DNA from 4 places in the uncultured Gilvimarinus sp. genome. Region 4 is predicted to be linked to each of the others. Evidence: predicted binding sites of a transcription regulator. Region 4 holds the regulator's gene; each other region holds the start of a gene.
What was found. The regulator PhoB, encoded in region 4, activates phosphate uptake and scavenging genes when phosphate is short. The targets are predictions, from matches to a motif close to TGTCATAAANNTGTAACA.
Positions count from the first base shown of each region.

Region 1: a site for PhoB is predicted at 1,847-1,864, ahead of AACY82_RS15935 (spondin domain-containing protein). Genes of this name have one in related genera too.
Region 2: a site for PhoB is predicted at 2,197-2,214, ahead of AACY82_RS16080 (choice-of-anchor I family protein). Genes of this name have one in related genera too.
Region 3: a site for PhoB is predicted at 3,848-3,865, ahead of AACY82_RS13000 (porin). Genes of this name have one in related genera too.

Region 1 covers NZ_CAXAUC010000015.1:433-7,744, forward strand. The annotation lists gene AACY82_RS15920 (hypothetical protein) at 85-735, shown strand; gene AACY82_RS15925 (hypothetical protein) at 797-1,261, opposite strand; gene AACY82_RS15930 (YrhK family protein) at 1,412-1,699, shown strand; gene AACY82_RS15935 (spondin domain-containing protein) at 1,880-2,581, shown strand; gene AACY82_RS15940 (spondin domain-containing protein) at 2,592-3,359, shown strand; gene AACY82_RS15945 (response regulator transcription factor) at 3,509-4,282, shown strand; gene AACY82_RS15950 (ATP-binding protein) at 4,279-5,754, shown strand; gene AACY82_RS15955 (cellulase family glycosylhydrolase) at 5,831-7,312, opposite strand, start outside.
Region 2 covers NZ_CAXAUC010000015.1:32,823-40,134, reverse strand. The annotation lists gene AACY82_RS16080 (choice-of-anchor I family protein) at 298-2,151, opposite strand; gene ettA (energy-dependent translational throttle protein EttA) at 2,383-4,047, shown strand; gene AACY82_RS16070 (patatin-like phospholipase family protein) at 4,211-6,445, shown strand; gene AACY82_RS16065 (alkene reductase) at 6,612-7,312, shown strand, end outside.
Region 3 covers NZ_CAXAUC010000008.1:109,298-116,609, forward strand. The annotation lists gene AACY82_RS12980 (SpoIIE family protein phosphatase) at 1-1,063, opposite strand, end outside; gene AACY82_RS12985 (PilZ domain-containing protein) at 1,254-1,559, shown strand; gene AACY82_RS12990 (VacJ family lipoprotein) at 1,579-2,304, opposite strand; gene AACY82_RS12995 (hypothetical protein) at 2,437-2,802, opposite strand; gene AACY82_RS13000 (porin) at 2,885-3,793, opposite strand; gene AACY82_RS13005 (putative DNA-binding domain-containing protein) at 3,951-4,724, opposite strand; gene AACY82_RS13010 (DUF692 domain-containing protein) at 4,721-5,587, opposite strand; gene AACY82_RS13015 (hypothetical protein) at 5,587-5,982, opposite strand; gene hrpA (ATP-dependent RNA helicase HrpA) at 6,192-7,312, opposite strand, start outside.
Region 4 covers NZ_CAXAUC010000005.1:53,722-61,033, forward strand. The annotation lists gene AACY82_RS09890 (cellulase family glycosylhydrolase) at 1-175, opposite strand, end outside; gene phoR (phosphate regulon sensor histidine kinase PhoR) at 264-1,550, opposite strand; gene phoB (phosphate regulon transcriptional regulator PhoB) at 1,588-2,286, opposite strand; gene ubiA (4-hydroxybenzoate octaprenyltransferase) at 2,474-3,343, opposite strand; gene AACY82_RS09910 (chorismate lyase) at 3,336-3,947, opposite strand; gene AACY82_RS09915 (dicarboxylate/amino acid:cation symporter) at 4,094-5,347, shown strand; gene AACY82_RS09920 (HDOD domain-containing protein) at 5,357-6,757, opposite strand; gene recG (ATP-dependent DNA helicase RecG) at 6,911-7,312, opposite strand, start outside.

The sequences.
Region 1 (7,312 bases), on a different contig from region 4:
CTTCGCAGTAGTAGTTAATTGGTTGGGTTACTTAAAATACTATGCGCTTATACAATAAACAGGTAAGCGCGCAAGGAGAATCTTTTGGCGTTTTTGAAAAACTTGGGACTTTTATGTGTTTTGGCTTGCAGTATGGTTGGCTGCGAGAAGGGCGTTGATGAGAAGCCGAAGAGTGAGTCGAACATTGCTAAGCCTTATGTCGCACCGGATTCGGGCTATATAAAGAACCCGTTGTTTGTTGCGAGCGACAGTGGTGAGATGGCTGATTGGAAGCTTTTTCAGCACGCCAGTAATACTTCTTATCGTGTTAGTGTCGATGATAGCGTCTTGGCGCTTACCAGAGTCGGCGTTGAGCCGTGGGGAAAAATAAGCCAGCGGTACCGTAAAAAAGATATCGAGCCGCTGCTGGGTAAAACGCTGGAGTTCTCGGTGGATGTGAAGGCCGAGTATACAGAAGAGTATGGTGAGCCGATGGAACCGCCTTCTGTAGCCGTAAAAATTCGAGGCTTAAGAAAGGGCACCCCTGCCATGATGGGCAGTTCAAACTTATTCTTTAAAAGTGAGCCGATAGTGGAGACGTCGGGTCTGGCTCAGTGGCATCGGTACCATGTTAAATTTAATGTGCCGGAACCAAAAGAGGCCCAAGTGGTGGAAGTAGAGATTTCGGTTGTTATGACGATGGGGGGCACCTTGTGGATGCGGGGCCCCGCATTGGTTGAGTCGCCCGCTGAGTGATTAACGTCGGCAGGCTAGCGGGCTACGCCAGCCGATGCACTGCTGACAAAGTCTGTAATATTTACATCTCTTGGGCTCGCACCGCCTCGCGAGCTAATAGCTTCGCATTACTTTTTTCAATATTCAGCAGCTGCGCTAGTGTGCGGCGGCTGGACTCGCATTCGGCACGTTCGTGCAAATGTTCATACAAATCCACCAGTTGTGCATGGGTATCACTGATTTCCGCACAAATTTTTTCGCAGTCTAAGTTTTTAAAGTCGGCCTCACGCGGGTCGCGCAAGGTGATTGGGTGGCGGTCGGTATAAGCGTAAAACCACGTGTTGAGTGGCCCCAGCGCTTCTTGTTGGCGGAAAAAAGCCAGAGTCTCGGCGAGTTTTTGCTCGTGCGTTGCAAGATAGTTTAACAACAGTTGCTCGCGCTCCGGTGCGCCGCTATCGGCGCAGTCCACCAAGTGTGCCGCTAAGCCGGTGTGAAATTGTTCAATGGCGGATAACAGTTCATCCATCGTTTTGGGTACCATTGCCATTGTGTCTCCTTAGCCTCATCAAGGCTTGCCTTTGTTTTTTGCGCATGTTCATAATTAATGTTCGTTCATAGGCTTAAGCAGGATCAGTGCCAGAGCGTTTATGGTGACGGTGAATGTGGGAGTTTCCCACCACTAGATATAGGAGCCTTTGTGTTTAGATTCAGTTTGTTTGACCGGCGATTGCCGCACTTAAGTCCGCGGCATATTGAGATTAGCTCCCGGTATGACTTTTTTTACGCAATAAATGATTTGCTGGCCGGTGTTTTATTTATCGTGGGAAGTGTGTTGTTTTTTAAAGCCGAGACAGAGTATGCCGCCACTTGGTTCTTTTTAGTTGGTTCGGTTTTGTTTACTGTGCGTCCTGCAATCCGGGTAGTTCGCAACCTTCACCTGCAGCGAGTGAATGGAGGTACCGCGTCGGTTAGCGAGGGGCCGTAAGGGTTGTTTGCGCGCTGAACTAAAATTTTGGCGTAATTCTCTGCGTAAATGTGCAGTTTTTAGTAAAACGTGATCGGCCCGTGATACTTCTGTGAGGATTCGACTGTGTGCTCCCCTGACAATGGGTTATCGGCATTATTTCTGCCGTATTCCATATTTATGTCGAACAGGGAGAACACGATGAAGAGATTATCTGCACTGGCGAGCTTAATGATACTGGCCGCCACGGGCGCTAACGGCGCTGAGTACACTGTCGAAATTCAAAACCTAACACGCAGCACGTTTTTTACCCCATTATTGGTGGCCGCGCACCCGGCAGAGAACCACTTGTTTGCCGTGGGTGGTGAGGCCTCGTTACCGCTGCAGACGATGGCTGAGGGTGGCAACATTGAGCCTTTGGTGGGCGAGATAGATGGCCTTAGTGGTATTGCTGTCGCCAACCCCGCCGGAGGGCTGTTGGCGGCCGGTGCATCTGCCACCGCCATGTTTAACAATGACGATGCCCCCGATAATAATCACCTTTCAATTGTGGCTATGTTGCTACCGACTAACGATGGTTTTGTGGGGTTGGATGCTATGTGGTTGCCTACTGAACCGGGCACCTATCAGTACATGCTTAAAGGCTACGATGCCGGCACCGAGGCCAACGATGAACTGCGTGGCAGTGGGATGCCGGGCGAGCCGGGAATGCCCGTGCCGCCACCGCTAGACCCTCAGCTGGGCAATAACGGTACCGGAATGCCCGGCGAAGCAGAGGGGTTTGTGCATATTCACCGCGGCGTGTTGGGCGATACCGACAGCGTTGCAGGCGGTAGCGATATCGACGCCACCCGCCACCGTTGGTTAAACCCCGTTGCCCGCGTCACTATCACCGTAGAGTAAGGAGACCGCTATGAACAAACAATATCTAATCGCGGGTTTGTGCGTTCTGACACTGGCTTTGGCCGGTTGCGGTAGCGACGATGACGACAGCCCTATGGGGATGACGCCTACCCCTGAGCCGATGCCTGAACCTGAATCCATGACGTTTACCTATGCGGTTAACATTACCAATATGACTCGCGGTCAGCCGTTGTCACCACTGGCCGCTATGGTTTTTGATGGCGAGTTTCAGATGGCAAAAATGGGTGAGCCGGTCAGCGTAGCGTTAGAGGTGTTAGCTGAAAGTGGCGACAATAGCCAGTTACTGGACGCCGCCATGGGCAGCGAACATGTTTATCTGGCACGCTCTGCCGAAGGCGGACCCTTGATGCCGGGTTTAAGTCAGACCATGATGCTAGAGGTAAATACGGCCACCGATTCGCCCGAGGGTATGTATATTGGGCTAGTCTCCATGCTGGCGAATACCAACGACGGTATTACTATGCTCAGCGGCAAAGACCTCGGGGGGCTGCAAGTAGATGACACCATTACCTTTGAGACCCTAAGCTACGATACCGGCACAGAGCGTAATAGCGAAAGCGCCGATACCATTATTGGTCCGGCCGCCGCCGGTGGCTTGCAAGAAGGTTTTAATGCCGAGCGCGATGATTTCGTCGACGAACTTAGGCTGCACAGTGGCGTGGTATCGTTTGATGACGGGATGGCGAGCTCGGCATTAAGCGAGGCCCAGCGCTTTGACAACCCTGTGATGCAGGTAGAGATAACGCGCATGCAGTAATCGCGGGGCTGTGGCGGTGCTTTGCGGGGCTGTCACGGCATCAGTTTTTGGGCTTGCGCGCCCGCGTGGTGAGTTTTGTAACATTCGCCACACGGGTGCGTCTGTTTGTTATTCACCTCTGGTTGCCATTTTGCGAGCGAGGACTGCCCATGGTCGATAATGTCCGTTTAGCCTACGTTAATAAAAAACCACCCCAGCCTCAGGCGCGCAAACGTTTTTTGGTGGTGGAGGACGAACAAGATCTGGCCGAGCTGATCCGGATGCATTTGTCTGAGCTGGATGCCGAGGTTGAGGTGTGCCACCGTGGCGACGATGCCTTACCGCTGGCGCTGCGGCAAACCTGGCACGCTATTGTGTTGGATCTATCGCTGCCGGGCATCGATGGCCTGGATATCTGTCGCGAATTGCGCAGTCAGGGCGTACTTACCCCGGTGCTTATATTAACCTCGCGCTCCACCGAGCTGGACCGAGTGTTGGGCTTAGAGCTGGGCGCCGATGACTACCTCACCAAACCCTTTAGCACGTTGGAGCTGATGGCGCGCGTCAAGGCACTGTTGCGCCGCGCCGAGCACAATAAGACCCCCGCTAACAAACCCGCGCAGGTCATCACCGTAGAGGGCTTGCATATCGATCAAGCGCAGCGCAGCGTAAGCGTTAATGGTGAGCCGGTCGAGTTAACCGCCCGAGAATTTGAACTTATGTGGTATTTTGTCTCGCACCCAGGGCGCGTGTTTCGCCGCTCGGAGTTGCTGGATGCCGTGTGGGGGTATGGCCACGATGGTTACGAGCACACCGTAAACAGCCATATTAATCGGCTGCGCGGCAAAATAGAGCACAACCCCGCCGAGCCGTACTATTTAAAAACTGTGTGGGGGGTAGGGTATAAATTTTGTGGCGAGCCGTGCGCCGAGGTGACCCCGTGAGCCGCTGGTTTAGCACGCTTTATGCGCGTATGTCGCTGGTACTTATCGTGTTGTTTGCCAGCATCGGCGTGGCCTATTTAGTGTTGGTGTACTGGAGCAGCAACCGCTACTACCAAGAGATGACCCAAAGCCTAAATCGCAGTTTAGGGATGTATATTGTCAATCGTGCGCCTTTGATTGATAGCGGTGTAGTGAACCACGCCGCCATGCAAGAGCTGGCCGAGTTGGTGATGGTGGTTAACCCCATTGTCGAGGTGTACCTAACGGATGCCTCGGGAAAAATCCTGGACCACGCTTTTCCTGAGTCCGAGCTGGTTCAGCCGCGTATTGATGTGGCGCCCATTGAAGCATGGTTGAATGATGAGCGCCCGCTGCCGATTACCGGCACCGATCCGCGCACCGGCCGAACAGACAAGGTGTTCTCGGCTTGGCCGGTTGAAGACGATGGTCAGCGCGTGGGTTATCTATATGTGGTGCTGGGCGGCAAGTTGTACCAATCGCTGCGCGACTCCTTAACCGAGAGTTACGTGTTGCGTTTAAGTTTAGGCGGGTTAATTGCCATCGTGCTTTTTGCATTGATAACCGCGGTGTTAATTTTTGCGGCGATGACCAAGCCCTTGCGCCGCCTTGCCCGTGATATGCAAAACTTTCAGCGTGTGGAGCTGAATGTCGCGCACAGTGGCGCTGCATCCGGTGATGAGATTGCCTATTTGCACGATACCTTTCACCGCATGCAAGCAAAAATTCACGATCAATTACAGCGGCTAGAGCAAACCGACCGGCTGCGGCGCGAATTAGTATCTAATGTCTCGCACGATTTGCGTACGCCTTTGGCATCGATGCAGGGTTACTTAGAGACTTTGGCCATTCGTGACGAAAAACTCAGTGACGTCGAACGCACCCGTTATTTAAAAATTGCTTACACGCACTGCCGGCGCTTAACCAAATTAGTGCAAGAGCTGTTTGAGCTAAGCAAACTGGACACCGGCCGCACTGAGCTGAGTTGCGAAACCTTTTTGTTGGCCGAGCTATTACAAGATGTTTTGCAAAAATTTGAGCTTAAAGCCAGCCAGCGCAATATTACCGTCAACGCCGATTTAGCGCGGCGCCCTTATGCGGTAACCGCCGATATTGCGTTAATGGAGCGTGTGTTTGAAAACTTAATCGATAACGCTTTATGTTACACCCCCGACGGCGGCAGTATTACCGTATCGTTAGCGGCGGGCGATAACGGTGTGGCGGTCGATGTGGCCGACACCGGCGTCGGCGTGGCCAAAGATAAACTGCCACGTATTTTTGAGCGCTATTATCAAGCCAAAGGCCAGCGATTTGCGCAGGGCGAGGGCACCGGCCTTGGGCTCGCCATTGTTAAGCGCATATTGGATTTACACCAGTGCCAAATCTCGGTGACCTCGGAGGAGGGGGCGGGCACTTGTTTTTCTTTCGAGTTGCCGCGCGCTAACGTCGGGTAAGTGGCCGCAGACCGCCCATAAAAAACCGGACGGTGGACGTCCGGTTTTGGGTTGACTTGATGCGTTGAGGCTGATGTTAAGGGTTTGGCGCCACCAGAATATCTTTCTCTGGCCCCCAGCTGCCTTGCTCTCGGTTGTACACACCAAACGAGCCGTTATCGTCCCACACGGTAGCGGCGATACCATACTGAGTGGCAAAGTTAACGTGAGCGCGTAAATATTCTAACCGGTCGGCTTGGTTGCAAATGTTCTCAGGGTGTTCGTAATCTTCGTGGGCTGCGCCAAATTCATTAACGGTTACCGGCACCTCGTTGGTTTGTGCCCAGGTGCTGGCGGTTTGGTATACGTTTTCTAGCTCGTTTTTATCTGCCGTTGTGCCCCAGCCTCGGGTGCATTGGCCGGCAAACTCCCATGGGTCGTAGGAGTGAAAGTTGGCAATAAGCTTATTGTCGGCAGGCAGCTTAATATCGGCCAAAGTATCCACCGGGGTATAGCCACTACCGGCAATCACAACCAGTCGGTCGGGGTTGTTGGCTCGGATAATATCCAGTATGCGCGGGTTTAAGTCATTGCTTTGTGCGGGCGTCATACCGTTTGGCTCGTTGAGGATCTCAAACACCAAGCGCGCCGACTTGTGCGCAAAACGCTCGGCAATCTGTGTCCAAATGGCGTCAAAGCGCTCGCGGTTGGCGGCGTTTTGGTAATCCTGCTTTAGCCAGATCTCGTGGTGGGCGTTTAACACAACGTAGTAGCCTTGGGCCAGGGCCCAGTCTACCACCTGCTCGGTACGGTCCATGCGCGATGTGTCTACCGCGTAAGGCTCGCTGGTGGCTGTGTGGTTGTCCCAGGTGGCGGGTATGCGCACGTGGCCAAAGCCTGCATCGGCAAACGCGATTAGGTAAGACTCTTGCGCCGCCGGTGCCCAGTCGCCTTCGTTGGGGTAGGCATCGAGCGTGTTGCCAAGGTTAATGCCAATGCCCATTTGCGCTACCGCCTCGTGGGGCGTGTACTGGGTCGGCTCATCGTAGTGCAACTCTAGGTAATCGAGCGCGGCGCCTGCTTGGGCAAAGTTTAGCGCTATGGTTTGTGGGCCGTCGGTCAAATACACCGCTGCTGTGCTTACATCTTGCCACTCGGGCGCTTCGCTCGCGGCCAGCTCGACCTCACTGTTGCTTATTGTTTGTCCGCCGGCCGCTAACGCCCAACGGCTACTGCTGTTGCTGGCACGTGCCCGGTAGGTCACGGTGTATAGCCCCGAGGTTTGCACATCGACCCGGTAATCTAGGGAGCTGCCGGTGTCGCTAATAGCAAGCCCGCCCGAAAGCGCATCGTCGGCCTCGGTGGTTTTGCTTTGCTCGCTGCAACTGCTGTAGTGCTCGGCCTCAAGCCGGGTAGTGGTTGTGCCGATGGTGGCCGCCACGTCTGGTGCGCACCCGCCGGCCTCAGAGCTGCTGGATGCAACACCGCTAGAAACTGAGCTACTACTAGCACTGGATGCGATGCTGCTCGACGCATCGCTAGAGGTTGAGCTGCTAGAGGCTACGCTGCTAGCGCTGGA
Region 2 (7,312 bases), on a different contig from region 4:
AAAGTGTAATAAGGAGGATAGAGGCGTGTGCCAGTAGGCTCGATACAAAGAAAAGGCTAACCGCAGCACTATACGCCATAATGACTGCAGCTGATAGTGACTTAATTTTTTATTTGTATACGGTTGATTACAATGAAGTTTATTACCAGCGAGTAACGTTATCGTGAAAACTGAACCTACGCCACACTAAAAGACACCTCCAAATAGCGCGCGTCCGCGTTAAAGAGTGCAGTTTAAAGCAATAAAAAGGGGTGCCGACCTACATCGGCACCCCTTTTTAAATTTCAGCACGCAGGCCTACTCAAACGTTTGTACCACTTTATAGATTACCGTGGTGCCACTCACTTCATTGCCCACCACCACTAATGCATCCTCAGTAGGTGAATCTTCGGCGGAGATAAACACTAAGCCCTCCGGGCCAAGATCGCCGATGCTGGCCAGAATACTTTCGGCATCTTCAGTCGTCCAATCCTCCCGAGTGTTTAAGTAATCCTGAAATGCAGGCGCATCGGGATTGCTAATGTCGTAGACTAATACACCGCCCATACGCTCAAGCCCTATAAAGGCAAAGGTTTTCTCGCCGACATGCCCAATAGTGATGCCTTCGGGCTCGGGGCCTTTGGCGTCGCTGCGGCTGTCGGCACTATCGCCCTCGTCGTGGGCACTGTTAAAAAAGTCTTTACAGGGAATGTCGCGAGTTGCGCTTAGCATGCAGTCATCGCTTGCCAAAAACTGCTCGATGGCATCGCCCGAGTCCCACACCAGCTGACCTTCGTCATCCCAAATGGTAAATGAACGCGCGCCGTAGCTGTAGAGGTTGTCGTACATTAAACGGTCACCGTCGGCCGACTCGTTTCCGGCGGCGTCAAACATAACCGGAGAGCCGTCGGCGTTTTTACGATAACCTTCGGTCCAAGTAACGTTTAAGCGCCCCAGCATTTCGTCATCACGGCAGTCACCCGGATCACCGGCGGTGGCACCACAGTAACTAAAGGTGGTTGGGTTAAGCAGAGCCCCGGCGGCAAGCTGGCGCAGTTGCGGCGGCAGATCGTCACCGGCGCGACGGTCAAAGCCATCTTTGTGCACTAAGTGCTTAACGCGAAATTCTTCGACAAAACCTTGGCTGGCGTCGCCGGCCCAATAGTCGTCGTTATCTTCACCCCAGGCGCGGGCATCGCCTTCGTTGGCGGTAACCAGGTAGGTCATACCGTTCACCTCATAGGCGGCCATCGCATCCGGCAAATACAAACCGCGCACACCGGGCCAAGTGGTGATCTCTACCGGGCCTTCATCGCTGGCATCAATGCCATTGCCATCGGTGCCGTGATCTTTGTAGCCCAACGGAATAATACGCTGTACGTTGGCCGCCGTAATATCAACCTGCGCTATGGCGTTGTTCTCTTGCAGTACCACCCAAGCCGTTTCGCTGTCGGACGATACCGCGATGTATTCGGGTTCCAGATCTTGATCGAGCGTGGCGTTAGGGCCGTATACGCGAACACCTTGATCACGCAGAGCATCGCGCTGGCCATTAAAGGCAGTAAACCCTGCGAGAGTCGCGGCTGGGTTGGCCATATCAGAGATATCAATAACCGCAACCGAGCCCTCTGGGTCGATGCTGTAATCATCGTTCGGCTCCCCCTCGTTGGCCGCCAGTAGGTAGTTTCCGTCTGGGGTAAATACCAGCATATCGGGCTGAGCGCCCACAGCCACACTTGATATAAAACTTAAGTCATCGGCATTGTATAGCGCCACGGCACCGTTGTCGGTTTTTGCATCGGCTTCAATCGCGATCGCGACGATGCCATTTTTAACCGCTACCGAGTTCACCTCGCCGTCAGCCAGTACGCTGCCAGCTTCGATCGTATCAATCAGGCTCGGGTTTGCCGGGTCTGACAAGTCCAGTACATCCAGCATGCCTTTTTCGGCATTCACGACAAACAAGCGTTGGCTGTCGGCATCGTAAGCGGGAATCTCCGCAGCGCTTTCATCAAACTGACCTGCACTGTAGCGGCCAGCAAATTCCAACGATAACCCAGAAGGGGTTTCTACCACCGGCTCATCAGTGATGTTGTCGTCATCATCGCTGCCGCAACCTACCAGCGCCAAGGTGCTACACGCGGCTAAGATATAAGGAAAACTCTTTCTCATAGCAAACTCCAAGAGGTAATTGTGCGCATGAGACTACTGAGCGATTGTTACAAGTTTGTGGCGGCGGTCTACACACGCGCCAAATCGGTGAGCTAATAAGCCCCCTGGCTGATCGTTTAACGATCATAAAAGATTGAATTAAGCGGCGCCTTTCGGTAACTTGCGCGTTTATCTGCAATCGGCCGACTCCGGCCATATCCGCCCGCTGGCGGCCAGCACGAGGCAAGCTAAATGGCACAGTACGTATACACCATGAATCGGGTGGGCAAAGTCGTCCCGCCTAAGCGTGAAATTCTAAAAGACATCTCATTGTCGTTTTTCCCCGGCGCCAAAATCGGCGTGCTGGGTTTAAACGGCTCGGGCAAATCCACTCTGCTGCGCATTATGGCCGGCGTTGACACCGAATTTAACGGTGAAGCCCGCCCCATGCCCGACATTAAAATCGGCTACCTGCCGCAAGAGCCGGTGCTCGACCCGGAAAAAGACGTACGCGGCAATGTGGAAGACGGCATGCGCGAGGCCGTGGATGCACTGGCCGAGCTGGAGGGTATTTACACCGCTTACGCCGAGCCCGATGCCGACTTTGACGAGCTGGCCAAAAAGCAGGCGCGCTGTGAAGACATTATTCAGGCGTGGGATGCCCACAACCTGGACAACACGCTGGAAATCGCCGCCGACGCGTTGCGCCTGCCGCCATGGGATGCCGATGTCACCAAGCTATCCGGTGGTGAGCGTCGCCGTGTCGCCCTGTGCCGGTTACTGTTATCGCGCCCCGACATGCTGTTACTGGACGAGCCTACTAACCACCTGGATGCCGAGAGTGTTCACTGGTTAGAGCAGTTTCTGCAAAACTTTAACGGTACCGTGGTGGCCATTACCCACGATCGCTACTTTTTGGACAACGCCGCCGGGTGGATTTTAGAGCTGGACCGCGGCTACGGTATCCCCTACGAGGGCAACTACTCGAACTGGCTGGAAACCAAAGAAAAGCGTCTGGAGCAAGAGGCCAAAGCCGAAGCCTCGCACCAAAAAGCCATTAAAGCCGAGCTCGAGTGGGTGCGCACCAACCCCAAAGGCCGTCAGGCTAAAAGCAAAGCGCGCTTGGCACGGTTTGACGAGCTGCAAAGCCAGGAGTTTCAGACCCGCAACGAAACCAACGAGATTTACATTCCGCCCGGTGAGCGTTTAGGCGATAAAGTTATCGAACTGGAAAACGTCAGCAAAGGCTATGGCGATCGCTTGTTGATTGACAACCTAACCATGAGCGTACCCAAAGGCGCCGTGGTGGGCATTGTCGGCGGTAACGGTGCAGGTAAGTCGACCTTGTTCCGTATGATTGCCGGCACCGAACAACCCGATAGCGGCACCATTACTTTAGGCGAGACGGTTAATGTCGCTTACGTAGAGCAAAGCCGTGAGAACCTGCAAGACAAACAAACCGTGTGGGAGGCAATCTCGGGCGGGCAAGATATTTTGCGCATCGGCAACTACGAAGTAGCAAGCCGCTCGTACGTGGGGCGCTTTAATTTTAAAGGCTCCGATCAGCAAAAACGCGTCGGCGAGTTATCCGGTGGTGAGCGCGGCCGCTTGCATCTGGCCAACACCCTAAAGCAAGGCGCCAACGTTTTGCTGCTGGATGAACCATCAAACGACCTGGACGTTGAGACCCTGCGCGCACTGGAAGACGCGATTTTAGCCTTCCCCGGCTGCGTGATGGTTATTTCGCACGATCGCTGGTTTTTGGATCGGATTGCCACCCATATTCTGGCGTACGAAGGCGACTCAGAGGCGGTCTTCTTTGAAGGTAACTACACCGATTACCATGAAGACTTTGTCAAACGTAAGGGTAACGACGCCCAGCCTAAGCGGGTTAAATACAAACCGTTAAAAGCTTAATCGTTAGCGCGGCGGATGCTTGCAACGGGCATCCGCCGCATTTGTTTTTATTCCGCTCGACCCAATATCACTCCCATCATTAAAGCACTGCACTGGCAATTGCTCCCTTAACGTTATTTAATGACCGCTACACGTTTGTCTTGGTCGGCAAGGCTTTACCCTTATGCAGCGAATCGCGTTAATGCTTTTGGCACTTCTGCTCTGTCTCAGCGGCGCCAATCAAAGTTACGCAGCGACCACCCCCTGCCCCGCCGAGCTTAACCGCCCTTGCGTCGCGCTGGTATTGGGTGGGGGCGGCGCCCGCGGTGGCGCCCATATCGGGGTAATTCGCGCTTTGGAAGAGCGCGGCATCCCGGTGGATATTGTGGTGGGCACTAGCATTGGCGCCTTTGTCGGCGCGCTCTACGCCAGTGGTAAAACCTCCAACGAAATTCTACAAATGTTTGAACAAGCCGACTGGGACGCAGGCTACCACGACGACCTACCGCGCAGCCAAATTCCCAATCGCCGCAAGCGGCAAATTGACGAGTTCCCCATTCAATTAGGTTTAGGGTTTGACGGCCACAGCCTAAGATTGCCCCAAGGTTTTCTGCAGGGGCAAGGGATGAAATCACTGCTTGATGAGCTAATGGGCACCCACGTTATCTTTAAAAGCTTTGACGACTTGCCTATCACCTTTCGCGCCGTAGCTGCCGACATAGAAACCGGCGAGCAAGTCATACTAAAACGCGGCGATTTAACCACCGCACTGCAAACCTCCATGTCACTGCCCGGTGTGGTGCGCCCCATTGAACGCGATGGACGCTTGCTTGTCGATGGCGGTATCGCCAATAACTTACCCATTAGCGTTGCCCAAGAGATGGGGGCAGACATGGTGATTGCCGTAGACATTGGCTCACCGGCGATGACTCGTGACGACCTACAATCAGGCCTTAGTATTTTGCGGCAACTCACCAGCTTTTTAACTGAAGAAAACGTCCGCCAACAAATCGACTTACTCACCGAAAAAGACGTGCTTATCCACCCCGAGCTCACCGAGGTCACCCTGCTGAGCTTTGACAAAGCAGCCAGCGCTGCGGACCAAGGCTACGATGCAACCATAGCGGCTTTTGAGGCCAGTGCCAGCATTGCGCAAATAAGTGGCAGTGCCGTACCCAAAAGCCCGGCGAAATCTTTACGTGGCGATGCCAAAATCACCATTGACGATATATCCTTGATTAACCACACCCGCCTTAGCGATGACTATATTCTGCACCGCATGGAAATCCACGCCGGCGGTGCCTATTCGCCGTGGGAGATTCGCAAAGGGATCGAGCGGTTATACGGTCAAGGCACTATCGCTCGCGCTCGCTCCAGCATAGACGAGCAAGATGAGCGCAACCGACTTTATACTGTGGTTGAGGAAAAAGAGTGGGGCCCAGGCTATTTAGATTTTAAACTATCGTTTGAAGACAACCTCAAATCTTTTAGTCGCTACCAGCTGGGCGCCTCATACCGCCGCACTAACCTATCACCGTACGGCGCCGAGTGGTACACCACCGCTGCGTTCGGCACTGAGAAAAGCTTTAACACCGCACTCTACTGGCCACTTAGAACCTCTGGCTTTTACGCCAGCGGCAGAATGCTTGCCGAGCGGGATGTATTCTCGTACACCCTTGAAGGGAAATCCTTTGGCGAGGTTATCTCTAACGAATACGGCGCGATCACGGGCGTAGGGTGGGATTCGTACGACCGCCTGGATATTTTTACCGGTTACACCTACTCGGACGGCAACCTAACCTTACCCGCTATTATCGCCGCCGAACTTGCACAACCGGAGGTAGACTACCGCGAACAAGGCGGCGTCTTAACCATCGATTACGACAGCCTAGATAACGCCAGCTTTCCGGTGCGCGGCTGGAAGATATTATCGGCCATTAAACGCAGCAACATCAGCCTTTTTGGCACTAAAGATAACGCCACTCAAGTCGAGCTTGAGGTAAACAAAGCGCTATCGCTTGGTCGCCACAGTTTGCGCGGCCGCTTACAACTGCAAAGCACATTTAACGACGATCCCCTGTCACTGGTAGGCTCATACAGCTTAGGCGGTTTTTTAAACTTATCAGGTAATGAGAGCGATTTTATCTCTGGCCAGCACACACGTTTTGCAAGTGTTGTATATACCTATCGAATTGCCGATAACGACTATCGCATACTCAACCTGCCTCTGTATTTTGGCCTCTCTTACGAGGCGGGCAACGCATGGCAGGATCAAGACGCTATTGATTACAGTGATTTGATTCGCAGCGGTAGCTTATTTTTGGGCTGGGACAGCCCTCTAGGCCCCACCTACCTAGCCTACGGCGAATCCGACACAGGTAAAAAAAGTGCCTACGTTTACCTGGGCGTCACCTTTTAGCGCAACAGATAAAGCCGCACCAAGTTGCTCAGAGCGACAATCAAGTTTCGTTAACCATGCTGGTCAAGGATTGATATGACCGGCATGCGCCCCATATCTATTATCAGGCAACCGATAGAAACCTGCCTCGCGTGAACTTTAGCCCCAACCAGAACGGAGAGCTACCATGCCCAGCCTGCAAGATCCAATTACCCTCGGCGAGCTAACGCTTGCCAATCGCATTATTATGGCGCCGCTCACCCGCTGTCGCGCCAGTGAAGGCCGGGTGCCCAACGAGCTAATGCTGGAGTACTACAGCCAGCGCGCCAGCGCCGGTATGATTTTAACCGAGGCGACCTCGGTAACCCCCATGGGCGTAGGTTACCCAGACACACCGGGCATTTGGTCTGAGGCCCAAGTGGCGGGCTGGAAAAAAATTACCAATGCAGTACACGCCAAGGGCGGCAAAATACTGCTGCAATTGTGGCACGTAGGACGTATATCCGACCCTCTTTATCTGGATGGCAAATTGCCTGTCGCCCCCAGCGCCATTCAACCGGCCGGGCACGTGAGCTTAGTGCGCCCGAAAAAAGATTACGTCACCCCGCGAGCACTCAAGCTGGAAGAAATTCCCGAGGTAATCGCACAATTTAAACAGGGCGCCGAAAACGCCAAAAAAGCCGGGTTTGACGGCGTAGAAATTCATGGCGCCAATGGCTACTTGCTGGATCAGTTTTTACAAACCAGCACCAACCAGCGCACCGATCGCTACGGCGGCAGCCTCGAAAACCGGGCGCGATTAATGCTTGAGGTGACCGACGCCGTGCTAGAGGTGTGGCCCGCTGGCCGGGTCGGCATGCACCTAGCGCCACGCGGCGATGGCCAGAA
Region 3 (7,312 bases), on a different contig from region 4:
TTTCTAGCACCCCATCTGAAAAACACACCAACGAGAATTTCTCTGGCAATACTTGCGAGTGGATCTTCCAGTTTACATCGCGAAAAATTCCCACCGGCTTACCACTGCCGGCGATAAACTCCGCACCTTTGTCAGTTACCAACAGTGGCATAGGCAAGTGCCCGGCCACCACGTAACGCATCTCTTGAGTGTGAGTATCAATCACTCCCACAAAAAAAGTCAGGTGGTGGTTCAGGCTCGTTTCATTTAATTCGCGATTAATTGAGCGCAACATATGGTTGGCGCCATCGGCAAAAGATGCCTCGTCACCAAACAGCCCTTCCTCGCGCACCATCCGGCTCACCATATGCTTTAGCCAAATCGTGACAAACGCGGAGGAGGCCCCGTGACCGGACACATCGGCCAAATAAAAAGCCAGGTAGCGACCTTTGATATGAGCATAGTCGACAAAATCGCCGCTTAAATATAATGAAGGCGCGATATGATGCGCGGCGTTGTAGCCCTCAGAGGTAGTCAGGGCTTTCGGCAACAGACGCCTTTGCACCTGACGCCCGGCTAACTGGTCGCGCTCAAGGACCCGCAAATTATCGCGCAGATCTTTATTCACTTTTTCGAGTTTTTCGCGGTATTTTTTGTTTTGCGCCAGCAAGTCTCGCCGCTCTAATGCCTTCTCGACCGAGTGCTCTAGCACCGCCATATCGACAATCGGCTTAATCAGATAATCGGCAGCCCCAAGGCGCAAAGCAGATACGACATCACTCATGACGCCAGCGCCCGAGATCACAATAACTGGGGTGTCGGTTGATTTCTCATGCAGGCTTTTCAGTACCCCCAGGCCGTCCATTGTGGGCATGCGCAAATCGGTAATCACCAACTCAATATCGCGCGCCTCAAACAACGCCAACCCCGTAGGGCCGTCGGCAGCTTCTAGGACGTTGTAACCACTGTCTTCCAAAAACGCAGCAATACTATGCCTTACCGGTTTATCGTCGTCGATAATCAGTAGTGTTCGGCAGCTTTCATTCATGGTTTGGTACCGCTCGGCCATTTCGGGTGCAGGCACGCTCGGCACCTGTCGTAATGGCGCCTAACAGTACTCCGATCGTGCCACAGGCGCAAGCACCTAGCGCACGCTGGGCCTCTTATGGAGTTAAACCTTAAACGCTGCTACTCTAACTGACGGAGGCCTTAACGCTCAGCCGCACATAACAGCAACAAGGCTGCAATTGCGACACCCTTTGGAGGATCTAGTGATGAGCCATTCAGAGAATTTCTATGCCGAGAAGCGCGACTTTATCCGCATGAAGATCGAACTGCCACTGACCGGCACCCTGAGCAGCGATAGCGGTCGTATCGCGGGTCAGTGCCATGAGCTAAGTGGTGGCGGACTGCAGCTTGAGCTACCAGAGCCGGTAGCGGAGGACTCGCAGTGGGAGCTTCTCCTTGCGGCCGAGCACGACCAACGCGCCCAGCTGCGAGCTATGGTGAAGGTGGTTAGATGCATCGCCGAGGGCGATAGCTATAATACCGGACTGCAAATTGTTCAGGTATTGGAATAAGCGCCCTCAGCCGAGGTCACTAAAAGTCGTCAAAGCTATCTAGGTCGTCGACATCACTACCAAAAGAGTCTTCTACCTCACCGTCTTTGACAAGGTAATCGCGTCGCTGCAAGTAGATGTCGCGAAACAGCGTGTACTTGTCGGAGCCAATATCCTGCTCCAAAGAGAGCAGCCGGGCGCGAGTATCGACCAGCTCCAGTACCTTGACCTCGTAACTGGTGCGGGCATGGCCAATATAGGTTTTCGGGTCTGTCACCCAGTCTACGGGGGTTGCCGCGGCATCGCGTAAAGTACGCGGCCCAAAAATAGGCAATACCAAATAAGGGCCGTCCGGCACTCCCCAGCGTCCCAGCGTTTGCCCAAAATCTTCGCTATCGGTGCGCGGCATTCCCATATGGCGCGCCACATCAAATACCCCCGCCACTCCCAGTGTTGAGTTAATCAAAAAGCGGCCGCTGTCTTTTCCCGCCTGAGAAAACTTACCTTGTAACAGGTCATTAAATACCTTGGGAACCTCTAGAACATTGGCAAAAACATTGTTTACCCCTTGGCGAAACGGGCCCGGGGTGATGGCTTGATAGCCACGCGCAGCGGGGCGCAAAACATAGGTGTCCGCCGCATCGTTGAATGCAAAAATGGCTCGGTTGTACTCCTCCCACGGATCTTGCTCATCGGAGGCGGCGCTAACCAAAGGGGTGAGCCCTGATAACATCAAGGCCAAACAAAGGCGTACGAGTGAATTCACGGTAATTTCCTGTTAGGGCTATGCCCCAGTTCCGTCTGACTTAAAAATTGGCCTACCCTGCCAATGAACGATCGTTCACATTTTACCGAATTACAACACGCGAAACAATGCGCGAGTCCATAGAACTCGCGATTATCGACAATAAAATTTCATATTAAGCCCTTTGCTACCTGGGCTATCGAGTATATAGGACTCTTCACTCAGCACCGCCTCTTCTGCGCAGCGCTCAGCGGCTTGCGCCACTAAGTCGAAACGCGCCTGCAGTAAATCCAGTGCCGTTTTGATACCCGCCTGAGTAAGCGTAAAGGCGCCAGCTGGTGCTAAAGCGCTTGCGTCCGCCGGGCCGTCAGCGCCCGACTCCGGCGGGTTCTCATTTGCAGCGCGTCCGCTTAACCAACCATTGAGCCCTTCATCACTATAATCACAATCCCCCATCCGGTTGACCGCATCATTGCTTTCCATCATATCGACGGCGGGTTCACAGTCCTCTGCGAGCACGGCCGAACTCCACAAAGTTGAAGCGAGCAACAGAGCAATAATCCTGGACAACTTTGGCACGGCTAACCTCATAGATAGTTCGTTAAAACTTCATTTCCAAACCGACACCTAAATAATCATCATCGCGGCCAGCGTCGTCTTGGTTGCGTGTATAGTAAGTAAACGCTTTCGCGGTTTTCGAGAAGATATAATCGCCACCAATACTAAAGCTTTGCCGCCCGTCGATTTTAATATCCGACTCACCATACTGGGTTTTAAACACCCATTGATCCGTCACCTTCCACTTAACCGAGGCAAAGTAACCGTTGCCATCCCCAAGATCGCGTTGGTAATTTTCATAGGCGCCGCCCAACTGTACGGCCCCTAGGGTATACGCCGCCACTAACCGGTAGGTATCGGTATTATCGACATTTTCTTCCACATCCTGGTCCATCGCCACGGCCAGATACAGCGCATCCAGTTGATACGCGGCCGATGCCGAAACGCCGTCTATACCATCAGTCTCTTTGGTGATGTAAGCCACCTTCGCCGTTACCGGCCCTAAAGACTTGGGCGTGACATACTGAACGATGTTTTTCGAGCGGTTTTCACCGGCAAAAATATTGCGAATGTCACCCTCTAGATCATTAAACAAATCCACGCCTGACGCGGCGGTTTTTAAGGGAGTGTCAAACACCCCGCCCATTAAAGTACCCGCGAGCGTTTGCACACCAAGGTAGATATTGCGCTGCGTTAACGTCTGGCCGTCTTTATCGCCGTCATCCACGCTGGTTTCGTATTCAAATCGATACAAAAGCGACACACTGTCGGATAAAGACTCCTGCCCCATAAGGCCAATTCGCGACGAATTGCTCTGCAACTCGATTTCGCGGTTGCCCGCCTCATCCGCGTGCTGCAAGGACACATTAGCCTTGCCGTAAACCGTGACGTCAGCGGCCACCTGAGCAGACACTAAAACGGCAGCAGCGGCCAACCATAATTGAATTCGCATGGTATTTCCCCAATCCCTAAGTATGACAATTAGATGTCCACTGGATGAACATTAAGTGACAGTTATATGACAAGCGCGCGTATCATGCGGGGCAATTGTTGCAGTAATATTACATGCGGGCAATTTTTTTAGTGTTCTGCGGCCCCCACCGTAAGCTTTATACGCTTTTCGTATCGGCGGGCAAGATAGGCCAGAGCACATCCTTGTCGTATAACTCTAGGAGTATAGACTCTCCCAGCGCGATAAAACGATCCAGATCCGCAAAGGCGATCTCCTCGGCCAACTGGGTAAGAGCGGCCCGCCCGCTAGTCGGTGCCGCCTGCAGTTTTTGCAGTAAACGCACAGTAACGGCATTGGAATGGATAAACTCTACCGAGTCGGCGCGGTTGCGATAGACCAACAAAAAAGTAGGTTCGGAGGGTGGCTCGCTGAGCTGGTAATCCGGCCCCAACCTGTGCACCGGGTATTGGTAATTAAGGCACCACAGTAGCTCGGACACCTCGATAGAGCTATCGAGCAAGCCATTTTCCGCCGTGGGCATAGGGGGCAGCTCACCGTCGGCAACATCCAGCGCCAACTCGACCCACTCGTAGTGCGCCAATTCAAGCATAAACGGCGGATCAGCTGTGTCGGTGGCCCGCTCGTTTTGCAGGTAAAGTAAAAACTCTTGGCTAATGTCTAAAAAATACGGGCTTTGGCTTTGGTGGCGCTCGACAAAATCCCGCACTAAAGCGTGCCAGTGAGCGTCACTTAAAATTTCTCGCAACACCGGAAACCCGCCGGCAATAAATCCTTCAATATTGTTGTAAATCAAGCTGCGATAGATCCCTAAGCGCCGATCTTCGATTCCGGCGGGGCCTGGGTATTTATCGGGGTTGCGCAAATGATGAGTCAGCGTCTGCTGCAGCTGCGCCAGCGGCGTATCACTCACCCGGATGCCTCCGCTTGGCTCGCCCGGCGTTTAGGTGCCGACGCCTCAGCTTGTAGTTGCCGAATTTTATCAACCTCCGTTAACAGCTCGGGCACCGGGGGGATATTAAAATCGCGCTCCAGCAAAGTCGCCACGGACCCCGCCCGCTGGTAGAACTCACCCAGCAAAGCCCACACCGGGTCTTCTACCGGTGCGCCGTGGGTATCAACGCGTAAATCTTCCGCCTCGTGATAGTGCCCCGCCACATGGGCGTAAGCCACTCGCTCTAAGGGCAAGCCTGCCAAGAAAGCGTCCGGGTCATAGCCGTGATTAATGCTATTAACGTACAGATTGTTCACATCTAATAGCAAGCTACAATCGGCTTGTTCAACCACGGCATTAATAAAATCGAGTTCCGTCATCTCTTGCCCTGGCGCGCAATAATACGAGGCGTTTTCGATCGCAATGCGCTCGCCCAAAATATCCTGCGCTTGGCGCACTCGCTCAGCCACGTGTGTTACCGCGGCCTCGGTAAACGGAATAGGCAGCAAATCGTACAATTGGCCGTCGTCACTGCAGTAGCTTAAGTGCTCACTGTAGCCGCGAATATTGTGCTCGCGCATAAAGGTCCTAACCGATTTAAGCAACTCGACATTGAGCGGTGCTTGCGAACCTATAGACAAAGACAGGCCATGACAGACAAACGCAAAGCGCTCGGTATAGGCTCGAAACTGCCGCCCCAACCTACCGCCCACGTTTATCCAGTTTTCGGGCGCCACCTCCATAAAATTTATGTCGGTGGTTGCCACTCCCTCAAGGGGTTTAAGCAACGCACGGCGCAGGCCGAGGCCCGCACCGGCGATATTCAAACGGTGATCTGTCATTAGTGACCGCAAGAGCCTTCAGCGTCTGACTTTTTCTCAGCGCCACAAGAGCCCTCGTGCTCGGCTTTTTTCTCGCCACACTTACCTTCGCCGCACTTGCCTTCACCTTCGGCTTTTGTGCGGGCTTTATCTTCACCGCACTTACCTTCGCCGCATTTACCTTCACCCTCAGCTTTTTTCTCGCCACAGGTGCCTTCACGTTCGGCTTTCTTCTCACCGCACTTGCCCTCGCCGCATTTACCTTCGGCGCCTTTGCTAGCAAGTTTATAACCCGACGACAAAGATTCGGCGGCAAAGGGATTTTCAGCGGCTGAGGCAACCGGCGCTACCACAGCAGAAGCCATAAATGCGGCGCCTACAGCGGCGGCCAGAGGGGATGCTAATTTCTTATTCATAGTAAACTCCATTACTCGCTAGTAAAAACAGTGGCTACGCCCATCGCCCAGCCTCCTGAACAGTTACGCAGCTAAACTCCTATGAGATCAACTGTTATCTATGGATGCACAAGCACCGCATTTGTTACAGATCCATTTGCCGAGCCTGTCTTTTAAGCTCAGTACCATCATACTGTATCAAACCGCGTAAAACCTGTTCCGAGTCTCGTTTACGACTCGGTCGCCTCTTGCCACAGTTTATTGAGCCGTTTACCCGATACCGGAAACTTAGTTTTTAGGGTCTGGGCAAACAGCGACACCCTAAACTCCTCTAGAGCCCAACGGTAGCGCATCAAATCAGGGTTTTCGGCCAGTTGATAATCGCCATGTTTGGCCAAATAATCCGTCAAACGGCCCTCGTGAGGCTCTATCTCGGCCATTTGCACACGATCTTTCTGGGCGTTTAGCACCACTTTCTCTAAGCGCAATTCGATTGCCTGTAAGTAACGGGGATACTCAGCAAACCACTCTGGCGGCGTCTCAAACACCAGCGAAGGCTGAAACAATCGATCCAACTGCTGGGCAATATCCCCCGCCGCCAGGGCCACCGCCAGCGCATTTTTAGAGTGTTTTAGCTGTTTTTTAATGCCCACTACTAAGCTCAACGAACGGACTAGCGTTTTCTCTAAGCTTTGCGCCTGCGTGACTAAGTCGGGCTTAACCTTGGCAAGGCACGCGGCAAACTCTGACTCTGTGCGCGGCAACTGACCATCGGGCATCGCTAAATGTCGCGCCGCCGCCATGATTAAATCGTCAACCACCCGGTCGCGATTGCCAATCTGCACCACTGTTAGGCCCAACTCTTTGCCTTTTAATAGCTGCTTTTGTAAGTATTTAACGGTCTCTTTGCTTTGCAGCAATAGCAAACGTGCCACCCCGGCCAGCGATGCGTGATGCGCCTCTTGCGGATTGTCGAGTACCTGCATGGCGGCCGAGTCGCGTTTGTCCAGCAGCGCCGGGTACGCCCGAATCGACAGGCCGCGGCGCTTTAGCTCCACTTGCTTAGGTAACTCTAAATCCCACGTGGTAATGTGCTCGCGGGTCATGTCGTCGGAGGCATCGCGGATATTGTCCTGCACCCGCTCGCGGTAGTTGGCTTTTAATTCGGTTAAATTGCGACTGGCCGCTATGGTTTTACCACGATCGTCCACCACTTTAATGTTAAAGCGATAAAAGTCCTCGAGCCGTTCGCTCTGCCAATCATCGGGCTTTACCTCAATCAGTGTCTGCCGCTTTAGCTGCAAGCTGAGTGCCTCGGTTAACGGCTGATTGTCAGGCGCCATACTCGCCA
Region 4 (7,312 bases):
ACCCGGTGCGGTCAAGCCAAAACACCATGCGATTGGGTCCCATAGGCACGAAGTGCTCGCCACAGGCATCAAACAACTGGCGGCCTTTAACACTAAACGTTGCCGTAGAGGGGGTATCAGCCGCGTTGGCGCCGCTGATGAGCAAGAGGGTTATAAGTAATAGCGATAATTTCATGCTGCCTATCTGTTTCCGCCAAAAGGGATCGGGTTTGCCTACAGTTTAACCCGATTTGATGCGTCGATAGGCGATTGTCGTTAAAAAATTATGACAGGGTTGTGTCGTTGGCGGGTAGCACGCAAGTAAAGACGCTGCCCTTACCTACTTCACTGTTGATTTGCAGCTCGGCATCGTGGCGCAGCAATACATGCTTGACGATTGCGAGCCCTAACCCGGTGCCGCCGGTGCCACTGTTGCGGCTGGCATCCACACGGTAGAACCGCTCGGTTAAGTGCGGAATATGTTTGGCGTCAAAGCCGACGCCGTTATCGCTGACCGAATAGTAAATACGTGGGCCACTGCGCCATAAACGCATGGCAATTTTGCCCCCCTCGGGGGTGTATTTGACGGCGTTAACCACTAAGTTAGAAAACGCGCTGTGTAGCTCTTTTTCGTTGCCAATGATCGATAACTTGGGGGTGCATTCAAGGGTGAGAGTTTGTTGCTTTTCGTCGCTGAGCACGGCGGCCTCGGACTTTACGGTTTGCAGCAGAGGCTCTAACTCGACGCGTTTTTGGTTAAACCCGGTATCGGTGGTTTCCAGCTTAGACAGCATAATCAAATCGTTAATTAACAGCGACATGCGTTTGGACTGCTGCTGCATCTGCTCCAGCGGCTTGTCCCAGGTGGGGGTTTTATTGTTGTCGGCCATGGTTTCTAAGTAACCGCTAATTACGGTTAACGGCGTGCGTAGTTCGTGGGAGACGTTGGCGACAAAGTCTTTGCGCATTTGTTCTAAGTGGTAAATTTGGGTGATATCGCGCACCACAATCAAGCGCTCGTTTTTACCAAAACGGGTGATTTGAAACTGCAAGCGCTTGTCGGGAAAGCGCGGCGAGGGGATATCCAGCGGCTCGGAGTAATCGCCCGCTTCAAAGTAATCGACAAAGCGCGGATGACGAATAAAGTTAATGACCGATTGGCCTTGATCTGAGTTGTAAAACCCCAGTAAGCGCTGGGCGGCAGGGTTCCACCAATCGAGGTAACCGCGCCAGTCGAGCAAAATTACGCCGTCTTTAAGGGCCGAGGTGGTCTCTTGCACGCGATTGATAACCGCCTGAAGGTTTTTCTTCTCGCGTTTTTGGCGCCGCTGTAAGTGGTAAATGGCATCGAATACGTCGCCCCACAGGCCGGTCGCCTCGGGCGGTTGGCTTTTGCGACTGCCGTTGAGCCAGATATTGAGGCGCAGCATTTGCCACAGGCACCAGCCGATATACCAAAAGGCAAAGAGCACCAAGGTCCACGCAAGCTGGTCAATTAGCATGCCGATAATAACGGCGATGATAAAGATAACGGCCAAGCGTTTCAGCTCGGCATTGAATCCCTGTAGCAAAATGGTGTCAGTCCTGTATCGGCGTGATCAGAGGCTTTTAGCTGGCCTTGGTCGAAAAGCGGTAGCCCGTGCCGCGTACGGTCTGGACTAAGTTTTCGTGTTGATCGACCGTTAGCGCCTTGCGCAGGCGGCGGATATGAACATCGACGGTGCGCTCTTCGACATAGACGTTACCACCCCAAACGTGATCTAACAATTGGCTGCGGGTGTAAGCGCGCTCTTGGTGCGTTAAGAAAAACTGCAACAGACGAAACTCGGTGGGACCCATATCCACTTCGCGCTCGTTAATGGTAACGCGGTGGCTGGATGGGTCTAAGCACAAGCCCTGAACCTGTATGGGTTGGTGGCTGTTGGCGTGGGGGTCGGCGCGGCGCAGCACCGCTTTAAGGCGCGCTACCAGCTCGCGAGGCGAGAAAGGCTTGGTAATATAATCGTCGGCGCCTACCTCTAGCCCTTGGATTTTATTGTCCTCTTCGCCTTTGGCGGTGAGCATAATAATGGGGATGTTGGCGGTAACTTCGTCGCGCTTTAAGCGCCGCGCCAGCTCGATGCCACTGGTGCCGGGCATCATCCAGTCAAGCAGAATCAAGTCGGGTTTTTCATCGACGATCAGGCCGTGAGCGTCCTGTGCATTGCTGGCCTCTAAGCAGCGGTATTCGGCCATCTCGAGGGCGATACGCAGCATATCGCGGATTGCGGATTCGTCGTCAACGATAAGGATGGTGCGACTTGTCATAGTGCCTGCCTGTATGTTCCATCAATTGCGGATAATCAGTGAAGCGGTGGCTGCGGCTGATAACCGATCAGCGTAGATTCGCCCCCTTCTTTGCAAGCGTATTTAATGGTTAAATTGTTGCATATTTATGACAGCCCGGCGGTAAATTTTACCGCCAAAGCCAGTTTGCGGGTAAAACCGCGAGGTTTTACCACTTTATTAGACCTGCAATAATGCCGGCGAAAACGGCGACACCGACCCAGTTGTTGTTGAGAAAAGCGCTAAAACAGGGGCCGCGCTGACGGTAGCGAATCAGCCGCTGTTGATAGACAAACAGCCCTGCCGCCACGGCCACCCCGATGTAGTACAGGCCGTTTAGCTCAAACCGCGAGCCCATCAAGAGCAAGCCAAGCACCACCAATACTTGCAAGCTAGCGGTAATCACGCGGTCTTGATCGCCAAACAACACGGCGGTGGATTTAATGCCGATGCGCAGGTCGTCGTCGCGATCGACCATGGCGTAAAACGTGTCGTAGACGATGGTCCAGAGCACCACGGTAAAGTAAATCAGCCATGCCTGTTCGGGCACTTCACCTTGCACGCTGGCAAATGCCATGGGTATGCCCCAGGCAAAGGCTGCCCCCAGTACCACTTGTGGCAAATGGGTGTAGCGCTTCATAAAGGGGTAGCTACAGGCCAGTGCCAGCCCGCCAAAGGCCAAATACAGCGTTAGGGTGTTGGTAAACAGCACCAGAATAAAAGCCAGTAGCACTAACGCGGCAAACACCGCCCACGCCTCTTTGACGCTGACTTTGCCGGTAGCGAGCACGCGGTCTTTGGTGCGCTCAACGTGGCCGTCAAAGTTGCGGTCGGCGTAGTCGTTGATCACGCAGCCGGCCGAGCGCATAGCGATAGCGCCCACGCTGTAAATGATCACCAGATGCACCGGCGGCTTACCATCAGCGGCGAGCCACAGCCCCCACAGCGTGGGCCAGAACACCAGCAGCCAGCCAATCGGGCGGTTTAAGCGGGTGAGTTGTGCGTACAGCGTTAGGCGATGGCAGATGGTATCAATCATGTTGTCTCGTCCGGGAGTCGATCAGCGCGGGCAGAAACACTTCGCTAACCAGTAAGGTTTTACCGAATAGAAAAAATTTTGAGCGTCGGCCCCAGAGCATATCATCTCCCTGTACCACGGGGGGCACAAGCCGCTCGTGAGGTGGTAGCTGGGCGATTTGCATGGGTGAGCGCCCCAGTTGCCGATGGCTAAATAAAAAGCCTCCCAGGGGGCGGTTGGAGAGCTTGCGTAAATGGCGCAAGCGGCCGGTTAGGCTGTCGGCGGGGAATACACTGCGCGCATACACCCACGGAATGGCATCCGGCCCCAGCAATAACACCTCGCGAATCAGGGCGGTGCTGCGGCTTTGTTTAAGGGTGCAGCGCTCCGATAAGGTCGGCAGCCCCCAGTATTGGCGCAATACCTGTACTTGTAGTTGCCCGGCACTGCGCTTGCGTAACTTGGCGGTCAGCGAGCTGTCATCAAACAACCAGTGCCGTAACGGTTGGGGCACGCTAATGGTGTGGGCCGCCGGCTGCCAAAGCCCTAGCCCGCGCCGGGCAAACCGGCCAGGCGCGCCGCGTGATATTGCCGGGCGTGGTAGTAGCGCGCGCGATTGGGTCAAACGATACCTCGATCTACTGGGGTTAAACGCGGCATTTTAGCAGCTGTAGGGGTTAACAGCACAGGACAATTGCGGTTCGCTGGGGTACCCTCGCAGGTTAAGAATAAAGGCGACGAATGTGCGCCCCACGCAGTAAGAGATTGTTTATGAGTCTGACCAAAAAAATATTACTGGCCATGGTGCTGGGCATCGTCATCGGTTTGCTGCTTAACCTGTTTACCGGGCGCGAAGCGGACAGCTGGGTGCAGGTGTATCTGGTTGCGGGTTTATTTGACACGGTCGGGGCGGTTTTTGTCGCCTCACTTAAGCTGTTGGTGGTGCCACTGGTGTTTGTCTCGCTGGTGTGCGGCACCGCAACGCTAGGCAACCAGGCGCGGATGGGCGGGCTGGCAGTTAAAACCATCGGCCTGTATTTGCTCACAACCGCCATCGCTATTACCTTGGCGATTACGGTGGCCAGCCTGTTGGGGCCGGGGCTGGGGCTAAATTTAGAGGCGACTGGCGCGCTCAGCATGGACACTGACCTGTCGCTCAAGCAGACCATTATTAATATCTTCCCCAGCAACCCGGTGGCCGCGATGGCCGAGGGCAATATGCTGCAGGTGATTGTCTTCTCGGTATTGCTGGGGGTGGCCATTGCCAAAAGTGGTGACAAAGGCGAGCCGGTGGCGAGCTTTTTTGAGAACTTAAACCATGTGGTACTGCGCATGATTATGATGCTGGTACAGCTGGCCCCTTACGGGGTGTTTTGCTTGCTGGCCAAGCTGTTCGCGTCTATGGGGTTTGGGGTTTTTCAGGACCTACTGTTTTACTTTTTAACGGTGGCGGGTGTTTTAGTGTTGCAGTGCTTGGTGGTGTATCCGGGCTTGCTCAAACTGCTGTCGGGTCTTAACCCACTCATATTTTTGCGCAAAATGTACCCGGTGATGGTGTTTGGTTTTTCCACCGCCTCCAGCAACGCCACGCTACCCGTTACCATGAGCACGGTTGAGGGCAAGCTCGGGGTCGACAACAAAGCCGCCTCTTTTACTCTGCCACTAGGTGCCACCATCAATATGGATGGCACCTCAATTATGCAGGGCGTGGCGACGGTGTTTATCGCTCAGGCCTACGGTATTGATGTGGGCATCGCCGGTTATTTAATGGTGGTATTAACCGCCACCTTGGCATCAATTGGTACTGCTGGGGTGCCGGGCGTGGGTATGGTGACCTTGGCCATGGTGTTACAGCAGGCGGGCTTGCCTGTGGAAGAAGGGATTGCGCTCATTATTGGCGTGGACCGACTGCTGGATATGATCCGCACCGCCGTGAATATTACCGGGGACGCCGCTGTGACCACCGTGGTGGCCAAGAGCGAGAATCTGCTAGACGAGGATTGCTATCGCAACCGGGACGCCTAGCTTGGCTTTTTAGTTTTGGTTGAGAGCGCTGGCGATATGCTCTAAATCGTCAGACGATTCAATCACATTGGCTACAGTGGCCTCGGCTTTGGCACGGGTTAGCTGTAGTTCATCCAGCAGTGAGTCGGGGATGGATTCGCAGGGGCCGGTGCCGATATTGTGCTGGCGTAACAACATGCGCGCTAGATACACTAATTTGGCATAGATAGCGTTTTCGCCGTGGTAATTCGGGTTGCTTTGGTGACGCAGCCCGGTTACGACTTCCTCGGGCATTGACCACAACTCCATTAACTTACTGGCAATTTGATCGCGACTCATATTGAGTATATGGCGCTCAATCGTCTGTGGGGTGACGTGAGGGTTGGCCTCGCTCAGGCGGCAAAACTGTGCGTAATAGGGCGGAAACACCTCGGCCATAATCAATGCGCCAAAGTTATGCAGCAGGCCCGTAAGGTAGGCCATGCCAAAGCTGGGGCGAGACTCGCGGGGAATAGCCGTGACCAGCCCCTCGATAGTCGCCGCCATATACACCGCTTGCTGCCAATAGGGAAGCTCGCCGCTGGGGCCGTCTTTGGGCAAGTGCAGGGTTTTACCCAGCGCCAACCCAAGGGCCAAATTGAGCACCATATCAAAGCCCAATACCCGGACAATGGCATCGTGAATCGATTTAATTTTACCGGGGGCCGAATAGTAAGGCGACGCGGCCCAGCTTACGACTTGTGCGGCCAGGCTTGGGTCGGTCTCGACGATTTGTGCTAAATCCGATATGTCGGCGTTAGGGTCGACCCGCAGTTTGATAATACGCTGTGCGGTGTCCGAAAGCGGCGGCAGCTCTAAAGTCTCTTCTAAACGTTGGCGAATACGCAGCTGCGTAAAGTTGCTGATTGCGCCCTCTATTTGCGCTAAATCATCGGCGCCGCTGTCGTCGGCTTCCAGCGGCGCTAAAGGCGCCGATAGTTGGCAGACAACGGCGTCTTTTAAGATTTGTTGAAATTCATTGCCGTGCACCCGAATGAGTTGGGTGTCGTCGCCCGAGTCCAGCAGTAAGCTGTCGCGCTCGAGTAGTTGTTCATCCACCAAAGTCAGCAGGCCCGCAACCTGTGGCAGAGCTGGCACCGATTGAAATTGGTTCGCTTCGCAAAACTGTTGTAGGGCGCTCGCGTCGGCGGCGCGCAGCTCGCGGTTTAAATGCCGGTTCACGGCGGTTAAATCCAATAGCCGGTCGGCGCCCAATACGACTTGCACCCGGCCGATGTCATCCTGCAGCAGGATCGAGCGTGCCGCACCTTGCTGACGCAAGTGCTGTTGGTGCCAAATAAGCGGGTCTTCGCCCTCAAAGGCGGTCGAGGCCAAATCGTAAGTAATGTTTTGACTGCTGAGCAGTGTTTCGACACTGGTAGGTACTGGCACTGAAATTTCTCCTGGTCGTTGTGCTCATTGGGCGAACTATCGTTGTTTGCACGGCGCCCTTGCTGACAATATAAAGCCTATTTGACGCAGCGGCTACGGTTGCACTTAAAGTGTGATCTGGGTCACACTCGGTTGGTGCTTGCTTAAAACATTTTACGCGCCCAGGTAGCGCTCACGTCCACCCAGCCAGCGCTCGATAATGGCGCTGGCCCGCACGGGGTCGCGCGCAATAATTAATTCTCCGGCCTCGCGCACGGCGTCCAGCAAATGGCTATCGCGCTGGAGGTCGGCTACCCGAAACTCCATTTGGCCGGTTTGTCGGGTGCCGAGTACTTCGCCGGGGCCGCGCAATTCTAAATCTTGTTCGGCGATATAAAAACCATCCGAGCTCTCGCGCATAACTTTAAGGCGCGCCTTGCTGTTGCGCGATAGTGGCGTGCCGTACAGTAGCACGCAGTGACTGGCATCGCGTCCGCGGCCGACACGGCCACGCAGTTGATGCAATTGCGATAGCCCCAGCCGCTCGGGATTTTCGATAATCATCAAGCTGGCATT